DNA from 3 places in the Cupriavidus sp. MEYA8 genome. Region 1 is predicted to be linked to each of the others. Evidence: predicted binding sites of a transcription regulator. Region 1 holds the regulator's gene; each other region holds the start of a gene.
The links. Region 1 encodes LexA, which represses DNA repair genes until DNA is damaged. Its sites were predicted from a motif close to ACTGTATNNNNATACAGT; they were not measured.
Positions count from the first base shown of each region.

Region 1 (3,256 bases):
ACATCATATGCCGCATCGCACAAGAGCTTCGTTATGAATTGTGATGCAGCGCACAATATTGTCGCGAGTCACTTTATGGCGCTCGTCGATCGCTTGCTCGGCGCGGTAAGCCGACCAGTAGAAGTGGGAATATCGGCCGTGCCATAAAAAGCCATTCTCCGCTGGACTACTGCGAAGAGACGGCCGAGAAGGGAGGAAATTCCGTTCGTGCGTTTTGCGCTGGCGGGTATGCGACCGAGTGCGGTGACCGAGCAGATGGACGAGGGCGATGAGGCTTGCCGTTGAAGCGGATGGGGCGTTCTTTCATCATGCTAGGATTCCTCTGAAACGATGGGAGCGCGCCATGTCGAGCCATGCCTTGGTCGAAGAAGGGGAGTATTTCTGCCACTGCACGGTCTGGAAGTCGAAATCTGGATCCTGGGAGGCATCGGTATTGTTCGAGCGCAGAATCGATCACGCAAACGAGTTTGTCCCAGGCTTGCGACACAAGATCAAAGCCACGTTCAATAGCGAGGAAGAGGCGATGGCTGAAGCAATTGCTTACGCAAAGGCTTGCGTCGAGAACACTAAGACCGGGCTGTAGCCTCATGCGGCCACTCCGAAGCATTTTGATTCCTTCGCCGACCAACTCGCCATCTCAGGCGCGTTGGCGCTTACCAGTGCTGCCGCCTTACACGCGCGGCGTTTCGGCCAGCTTCCTATGCAGGCGAACTGCACTTAGAGAATCGGAATAGACGGCGGCGCTGCGGCATGCTGCGGACGCTGCGCGAGCGGGACGACTTGGTCTTAAAGGGCTACGATGGGATAAGAGCTTTCGGCAATTCGCTCCATGAGACCTCACATCCCTCATTCCCATCATGCATACCGTACCGGTGATCCGAGGCACGGCTGGCGCCACTATTTGATCCTCGCGGCGGTGGTGCTCGGGCTGGGCCTACTCTTCCTGGCGTGGCCTGGCTAAACGCGCTTGCGCGGAGGGGATGGAGATCCCTGCGTCATCGTCTTGGACGCTCCTTTCAGTGCCAGCGACGCCCACAATCGATGTGGCTCCTGTACCATACGCGCCTTGCATTCCAAAGGGGTCGTATGTTCTTTCGAGCAGCGGTAATAGGGGCTGGCGTGGCAGTGGCCGCGATGATGGCCGGATGCGCCACCGGCACATCGGAGAAAGATATTCGTGCGCGTCCGCCGATGCGCTTGTTCACGCCGGCAAAAATGGCTGACGTTGCCAAATGCCTGCGCAACAATCTCGGCGACGAAGCCACGATGGTCAACCTGCCGGCACAGAACCAGATGGAAATCCGGATCGGACAGCCAAAGATCAGTGGCGAATTTGCGTATGCCTACCTGATCTCGCTGACCGCCAGGCCGGATGGCACGGCGGTCGAGTTGCGCAAGACTAATACATGGTTCCCGCAGATGACTCCGGAAGAACTGGAGACGGAAACCAAGGCGTGCGCGCGTAGCTGATCAGGCCAGCTTGCTAGTGGTTTCCAGTTCAAGCATCCTGCAGATCGCGGCCATGCTGCCTACCATGGTCCGGCGCTGCGCGCCCTGATAGACGCGCACGCCCTTGCACTGGCGGAAGGGCACCGGCTTGACCGGGCGGCGGGCGGCGACGTGGTGGGTTTGCGGCATGGTTGCACCTCTTTTTCAGGCAAAAGCGGGGTCAACACCCGGCAAGCCGGGCGGCGTCTGCAAAGCAATGGAAGCGGGTGGGTCCGCGCAGGCGAAGCGCCTGCCGTGACCGGCTAGAAGCCGGAGGATCGGATCAGGCCGACCGCGATGCCTTCCAGCGAAAACTCTTCGCGCCCCGGTTCAACGATGATGTTGGCGAAGTCCGGGTTTTCCGCGATCAGCTCGATATGGCCGCCGCGCCGTTGCAGGCGCTTGACCGTGACATCGTCGCCGAGTCGCGCCACCACGATCTTGCCGTTGGGCGCTTCGCTGGCCCGGCGCACGGCGAGCAGGTCGCCGTCGAGAATGCCGGCGTCGCGCATGCTCAGGCCGCGCACGCGCAGCAGGTAGTCGGGGCGTTCATCGAAGACCGAGGCGTCCACCTGGTATTGGCGGTCGATATGTTCGGCGGCAAGGATGGGGCTGCCGGCTGCGACGCGGCCAACCAACGGCAGCGTCAGCTGCAAAACGCCGGGGATGGGTAGCGAGAACTGGTCCGGCATTTCCGAGTCGCTGCGCGAAACCTTCAGGCGGATGCCGCGCGAGGCGCCAGGCGTCAGCTCGATCACGCCTTTGCGGGCCAACGCGCGCAGGTGCTCTTCCGCGGCATTTGGCGAGGAAAAGCCAAATTCGGCAGCAATCTCGGCACGCGTCGGCGGGAAGCCGGTACGGCGGATCGTATTGCGGATCAGATCGAAAATCTGCTGCTGCCGGGGTGTCAGGGTCGCCATGGGATCGCCGTTCCGTGCGGGCGCGCTGGGCAGGGTTGGATGGGCTGCCCAACGGGGTGGGCGGTCCCCGAAATCCTGCATCCGGCGGGCCGGGCACTGTATGTTTAAACAGTATGCTGTGATTTTATACAGTATCGGCGTCAGCGCAAGCAGAATTTTTGCTGGCGCGCGTGAACCGATCGGCCTCGGCGCGGGCCATTCCGGTGGAAGTCCGCCGTTACAATCGCGATTCCATCGCCCGGCGCATGTATTCCCGTCTGTTTCCTGAGCCCCAGCATCCATGACCCAATTGCCTCGCATCGTTGTATTGGCTACCGGCGGCACCATTGCCGGCGCTTCCGGCAACCCCGCCAGCAGCGCGCACTACCAGGCGGCCACCGTGCCCGTGTCGTCGTTGCTTGCGGCGGTGCCGGCGCTGCAGTCGGTGGCACGGATCGAAGCCGAGCAGGTGGCGCAGGTCGACAGCAAGGACATGACCTTTGCGCTGTGGGTCGCGCTGGCCGCTCGCGTCGAGCACTGGTCGGCGCAGGCGGATGTGGCGGGCATCGTGATCACGCACGGCACCGATACGCTGGAAGAAACGGCGATGGCGCTGCACCTGACCCAGGCGTGCCCGGTCCCGGTGGTGATGACGGCGGCGATGCGGCCGTCCACCTCGCTGTCGGCCGACGGGCCGCTCAACCTGCTCGACGCGGTACGGGTGGCGGCGTATCCGGATGCGCGCGGAAAGGGCGTGCTGGTGGTGCTGAACCAGCAGATCCATGCGGCGCGCGATGTTGCCAAGGCGCATACCTCGGCGGTGGATGCCTTCGTGTCCCAGTGCGGGCCGCTCGGGCTGGTGCAGGACG
Region 1 covers NZ_CM181221.1:2,155,486-2,158,741, reverse strand. Annotated here, with positions in the region: gene AC5WJ1_RS09990 (hypothetical protein) at 344-583, shown strand; gene AC5WJ1_RS09985 (hypothetical protein) at 1,120-1,470, shown strand; gene AC5WJ1_RS09980 (hypothetical protein) at 1,471-1,638, opposite strand; gene lexA (transcriptional repressor LexA) at 1,752-2,408, opposite strand; gene AC5WJ1_RS09970 (asparaginase) at 2,689-3,256, shown strand, end outside.

Region 2 (3,256 bases), on a different replicon from region 1:
GAAGAGATGCTGGTGGCCCTGGAAGCCCGCGATGGCAAGCGGCTTGCCGCAATCCTGCGCCAGCACCTGCTAGACAAGCGCGATGCCGTGCTGCTGATCCAGGCGGGCGCGGCCAGCGGCATGCCGCAGGCCTAGTACCAAGGCGAAGATCAGGCGCCGTCGTTTGGCGGCTCGCCTCCTCTCCCACGAGACACAGCATTGAACTTGCCGGCATCATCGACGGCTACTGACAAGTCCAGGCCCATGCGTATCGCCCTCCTGAATCCCAATTCCAGCCAGCACATCACCGACCGCATGCTTGCAGAAGCCAGGCGGGCCACCGGCGACGCGTGCGAGATTTTCGGCCTGACCAACGCCGCAGGTCCCGCGGTTATCCGGTCGCGCGTGGACAATGCCGCTGCAATCGATGGCTTGCTGAAAATGGCCCGGACGCTGGATGCCAATGTCGAGGCCGTGATTCTGGGGGTTTCGATGGACACTGCCCTTCATGCATTGCGGCAGATGCTTGAGGTCCCTGTTGTCGGAACGACCGAAGCGGCCCTGGCAACGGCAAGCATGATGGGCGGCAGGATCGGACTGTTGACCGTCGGCCGCGCCTTGACGCCGTTGTACGGAGAACTTGCGGCCTCATACGGCTATGCCGGACGCGTGGCCGGCATCCGCGGCATCGAAACGGCAGCGCCATACGGCGCCGGACTTGCGCAAGAAGTCGGCGCAATGATGCGCGATGCCATCACTTCGCTCAGCCGGGACGACGGCGCGGACGTGGTCGTCACCGTGGCTGCCGCATTGTGCGGCTATGTCCCGGCGGTTGCCGCGCAGGCAGACGTGCCGCTCCTGGACGGCATCGCTTGTGCCGCCGTGCAGGCAGAGGCGCTCGCAAAACTAAGGCCACGCAAGGCCACCTACGGCAGTTTTGCCGCGCCCGGCCACTGAATCAAATCAGGATGCCGCCGTCTGCACAAGCTCGTCGACGCCAGGCTGTTCTTTCGTCCGGCTCTGACTGGTCTTGTTGACGCTGCCCTCCGGAGCGCACTCGCTCGGCATAACGCCTTGGTTGCGAAGGTGGGCGGCGACCGTCTCGCACCAATTGAGCAACTGGTGCTTGTCGAGATCCGCGACTACGTCTTCACCGAAGAGATTCGAAAGCTCAAGCGCGACTCCTGAAAATTCGGCGCCGTCGTCCCGAATGGTCAATACCCCGTCGCCATCCTGGTCGCACATCTCTATCCTTGTGGCAGACATATCCGATACCTCCTGGAGCTTCGTAACCGTCACTTGACTGGTGGCCGCTACTTCAGGCAGTTGCTCGCCTGGCCGGCGTATCAATGCTAGAGGATCGGCTTCCCTGCGACCAAGGGGAGTAACGGGCCTCGCGGTATTCCGCATGCCCGGGGTGGCTTGGCCGCAAGGATCGCCGGCGCGGCGCTAAATCGACGCAGACTTTTCTTGCATCCGTCCGGATACTGTATATATTTACAGTAACTGTATGGATGAACAGTAGGAGTCTGGCCATGGAACACCTGATCCGCGTGCAAAACGACTACGACCGCCAGGTGCTCGCCTGGCTGCGCGGGCGCATCGGCGATGCCGCGCTGCAGACCGTGGCGCTGCGCCTGGGCCGCGAGCGCAAGCCCTACCTGTCGACGGTCTGCCGCAGCCTGGGCATCCGCCCGCCCGGCCGGCGCCAGTTCGCCGCCGAGGCCGCGCGCATGCACCGGACCGTTGGCGACCAGTACCTGGCCCGCATCCGCGAGATCCTGGGCCAGCGTCCGGGCGATTCGGCCAGGGATGCCGCTTGCCGCTAAGTCTCGCCGGCGCGCGACCAGCCCCGCTGCCAATGTGGCGCGGGGCTTATTCTTTTGGTCCGGCCAGCGCACTATCCGCAGCCTTGCCGGCGTGCGACTGACTATGATCAGAGTTATGCGACCGCCCTTGCGCGGCGCTCCGACACAACCACCGGACACTGTCATGAGCAAGATCGGCTTTATCGGGCTTGGCGTGATGGGCAAGCCCATGGCGCAGCACATCGTCGACGGCGGGCATACCGTATTCGCCCATACCCGCAGCGGCGTGCCGCAGGACCTGCTGGATGCTGGCGTGCAGGCCTGCAGCAGCGCCGAGGATCTGGCGCGGCAATCGGACACCATCATCCTGATGCTGCCCGACACGCCGGATGTGGAGCAGGTGCTGTTCGGCAAGGAAGGCGTGGCCGACGGCCTTGCCGAGACCGCGGGCGGCGTCACGGTGATCGACATGAGCTCGATCTCGCCGATCGCCACGCGCGAGTTCGCGCGCTGCATCGAGGCGCTGGGCGTTGACTATGTCGATGCGCCGGTGTCCGGCGGCGAGGTCGGCGCCAAGGCCGGCACGCTGTCGATCATGGCTGGCGGCAAGCAGGAAGTGTTCGACCGCGTGCTGCCGCTGCTGCAGCTGATGGGCAAGAACATCGTGCGCGTAGGCGAAGTCGGCGCGGGCCAGGTGGCCAAGGTGGCCAACCAGGTGATCGTGGCCCTGACCATCGAGGCCGTCGGCGAGGCGCTGGTGCTGGCCGCGCGCGCCGGCGCCGATCCCGCGCGCGTGCGCGAGGCACTGATGGGTGGCTTTGCCAGTTCGCGCATCCTCGAGGTCCATGGCGAACGCATGATCAAGCGGACCTTCGACCCGGGCTTCCGCATCGCCTTGCACCAGAAGGACCTGGAACTGGCGCTGTCCACCGCACGCCAGCTGGGCGTGGGACTGCCGAACACTGCCTCGTGCCAGCAGCTGTTCAATGTCTGCGGCGGCCTGGGCGGTAGCGGCTGGGACCATTCCGCGCTAGTGCGGGCGATCGAGCACCTGTCGTCGTTCGCCATCGGCGACACGCCGCTCGCGGCCTAAGCCCAAGCCGCTCTGTCTAGCGTGCATACACCCCCTGGCCCGCATGCCGAGTGCGAACACCATCCTGCTGACCACCCTGGCCATGCTGGCCTTCGCCGGCAATTCCCTGCTATGCCGGGTGGCGCTGGAAGGCACCACCATCGACGCGGCCAGCTTTACGCTGGCGCGCGTCGCCGCAGCGGCAGCGGTGCTGTGGGTCATCGTGGTGGTGCAGCACCGCGTGCTGCGAGCGGACACGGCAGCAAGGTTTCCGCCGCTGGCCGGCAACTGGGTCTCGGCGCTGGCGCTGTTCTGCTACGCCGCGGCGTTTTCGTTTGCCTACCTGCGCCTGGGCGCCGGCACCGGCGCGCTGCTGCTGTTCGCTGCCGTGCAGGCC
Region 2 covers NZ_CM181222.1:249,169-252,424, forward strand. Annotated here, with positions in the region: gene AC5WJ1_RS18205 (GntR family transcriptional regulator) at 1-135, shown strand, start outside; gene AC5WJ1_RS18210 (aspartate/glutamate racemase family protein) at 244-936, shown strand; gene AC5WJ1_RS18215 (hypothetical protein) at 943-1,224, opposite strand; gene AC5WJ1_RS18220 (CppA family protein) at 1,515-1,808, shown strand; gene AC5WJ1_RS18225 (2-hydroxy-3-oxopropionate reductase) at 1,972-2,880, shown strand; gene AC5WJ1_RS18230 (DMT family transporter) at 2,924-3,256, shown strand, end outside.
Region 2: a site for LexA is predicted at 1,466-1,483, ahead of AC5WJ1_RS18220 (CppA family protein). Genes of this name have one in related genera too.

Region 3 (3,256 bases), 1.6 Mb from region 1:
AGGTAGCCGACGGCGCGGGCCTTCAGGGACAGGGGGGGACGCGTGGCCATTGAGGTCGTGAAGTTTCCACCGTGGGCCTAAACAAAAAGGCCGGCGCATCGGCGATGCCCCGGCCCTTCCGGTTGCTCCAGCGGCGGGCTGGCGCTCAGTCTTCCAGCACTTCGGCCGGCACGACGTTGGTCGGCGCCACACCCAGCGCGGCACGCACCTTGTTCTCGATCTCTTCGGCGATGTCCGGGTTCTCGCGCAGGTATTCGCGCGCGTTGTCCTTGCCCTGGCCGATCTTGTCGCCGTTGTAGCTGTACCACGCGCCCGACTTCTCGACGATCTTGGCGTCCACGCCCAGGTCGATGATCTCGCCCTGGCGGGAAATGCCCTGGCCGTACAGGATGTCGAAGAAGGCTTCGCGGAACGGCGGCGAGACCTTGTTCTTGACCACCTTGACCTTGGTCTCGTTGCCGATGACGTCGTCGCCCTTCTTGATCGAGCCGATGCGGCGGATATCCAGGCGCACCGAGGCGTAGAACTTCAGCGCATTGCCGCCGGTGGTGGTTTCCGGCGAGCCGAACATCACGCCGATCTTCATGCGGATCTGGTTGATGAAGATCACCAGGCAGTTGGTGCGCTTGATGGTGCCGGTCAGCTTGCGCAGCGCCTGGCTCATCAGGCGGGCCTGCAGGCCGGGCAGCGAGTCGCCCATTTCGCCTTCGATTTCGGCCTTGGGCACCAGCGCCGCCACCGAGTCGATCACGATCAGGTCGATCGAGCCCGAGCGCACCAGCGCGTCGGTGATTTCCAGCGCCTGCTCGCCGGTGTCCGGCTGCGAGATCAGCAGGTCGCCGACGTTCACGCCCAGCTTGCCGGCGTAGCTGACATCCAGCGCGTGCTCGGCGTCGATAAAGGCGCAGGTGCCGCCCAGCTTCTGCATTTCGGCCACGACCTGCAGCGTCAGCGTGGTCTTGCCCGACGATTCCGGACCATAGATCTCGACCACGCGGCCGCGCGGCAGGCCGCCGACGCCAAGCGCGATGTCCAGGCCGAGCGAACCGGTGGAGACCACCTGGATGTCCTTCTCGACCTCGCCGTCGCCCAGGCGCATGATCGAGCCCTTGCCGAACTGCTTCTCGATCTGGGAGAGCGCGGCGGCAAGCGCCTTCTGCTTCTCGGCGCTCACGCCCGCACCTGCCTTCTTGTCGTCCATGGTCGTCCTTGAATCAAATGGTGTATAAATAGGCCGCATGTGGCGCGGCACCGGCTTTTGCCGGCTCCGGCGCCGGCCCGGCTGTCTGCGCGGCCGCCATTCCGGAAGCATCACTCAGGAAGCATCCCGGGCGGCCCCAGCGGAATGTGCGGGTACTGTATAAAAAAACAGTATGCTTGGCAAGCCCCATCGCGCCCATTCCGCGGGCGTCCGGCTATGCCGGCCAGGTGGAGACAACCATGCGTATTCTGATCGCCGAAGATGACGACACGCTGGCCGATGGCCTGACGCGCTCGTTACGTCACTCTGGCTATGCCGTCGACCATGTTGCCGACGGGCTCGGTGCCGACTCCGCCCTGTCGACCCAGACCTTCGACCTGCTGATCCTGGACCTGGGACTGCCGCGCATGTCCGGCCTGGAGGTGCTCAAGCGCCTGCGCGCCCGCGGCGCGATGCTGCCGGTGCTGATCCTGACCGCGGCCGACAGCGTCGACGAACGCGTCAAGGGCCTGGACCTGGGTGCGGACGACTACATGGCCAAGCCGTTCGCGCTGTCCGAACTGGAAGCGCGCGTGCGCGCACTGGTGCGCCGCGGCGCCGGCGGCGGCGCCACGCTGATGCGGCACGGGCCGCTGGCCTTCGACCAGGTCGGCCGCATCGCCTACCTGAACGAACAGATGCTCGACCTGTCGGCGCGCGAGATCGGCCTGCTGGAGATCCTGCTGACGCGCTGCGGCCGGCTGGTGTCCAAGGAACAGCTGGTCGACCACCTGTGCGAGTGGGGCGAGGAAGTCAGCAACAATGCCATCGAGGTCTACGTGCACCGCCTGCGCAAGAAGATCGAGGTGGGCGGCATCCGCATCGCCACGGTTCGCGGCCTGGGTTATTGCCTGGAAAAATTCCAGCCGGCCGTGGCCGCGCAGCATTGACGCCGCCATTGACGCCACCATTGACGCGGCCCGCACCTTAGCCTCGCCCGTGCAGGCGAGCACGACCGCACCCGAGCGACCACCGTCGAGATGAGCCTGCTGCAACTGCCCTGGCGGCGCGCGCACCGCGCCGTGCCACCACCCTCCCATACCACGCCTGGCACGCCTGGCACGCCTGGCACGCCCGGCACCGACCAGGAACTGGCCGACGCACTGCCTCACCTGGAGGAAAGCACCGCCACGCCCGCGCCACGCTCGCTGTTCGGCGAGATCCTCGACTGGATGCTGGCGCCACTGCTGCTGCTGTGGCCGATGAGCATCGCGGTGACCTACCTGGTGGCCAAGTCGATCGCCAACGGCCCGTTCGACCGGGCGCTGGAAGCCAGCGCCATCGTACTGTCGCAGCAGCTGCGCGAGGTCAACGGCCGCGTCACGCTGCAGCTGCCGCTGTCGGCGCGCGAGATCCTGCGCGCCGACGAGACCGACAATATCTATTACCAGGTAGTCGGCAAGCGCGGCGAGTACATCGCCGGCGACCACGACCTGCCGCTGCCGTCGGAAGAAGACCAGGGCCACGCCGGCCTGGTGTCGCTGCGCGACGACCGCATCGCCGGCAACGATGTGCGCGTGGCCTACACCTACGTCGACCTGCGCAACGTCAGCGGCAGCCAGCCGGTGCTGGTGCAGGTGGCCGAGACGCTCGACAAGCGCGCGCGCCTGGCCAACGAGATCATCAAGGGCGTGATCCTGCCCCAGTTCGTGATCCTGCCGCTGGCGGTGGTGCTGGTGTGGTTCGGGCTCTCGCGCGGGCTGGCGCCGCTGACCGCGATCCAGCAGCGCATCCGCGCACGCAACCCCGGCGACACCAGTCCCATCGACGAACGCGCCGCACCGCAGGAGATCACGCCGCTGGTGGGATCGTTCAACGACCTGCTGGCGCAGCTGGACCAGTCGGTGCAGACGCAGAAGCGCTTTATCGCCGATGCCGCGCACCAGATGAAGACACCGCTGGCGGGGCTGCGCATGCAGGCCGAGCTGGCGCAGCGCGAGCAGTCGCCGGAAGAGCTGCGGCGCTCGCTGGCACAGATCGCCGGCAGCTCCGAGCGCACCGCGCACCTGGTCACGC
Region 3 covers NZ_CM181221.1:541,857-545,112, reverse strand. Annotated here, with positions in the region: gene recX (recombination regulator RecX) at 1-50, opposite strand, end outside; gene recA (recombinase RecA) at 146-1,201, opposite strand; gene AC5WJ1_RS02530 (response regulator transcription factor) at 1,441-2,130, shown strand; gene AC5WJ1_RS02525 (sensor histidine kinase) at 2,221-3,256, shown strand, end outside.
Region 3: a site for LexA is predicted at 1,356-1,373, ahead of recA (recombinase RecA). Genes of this name have one in related genera too.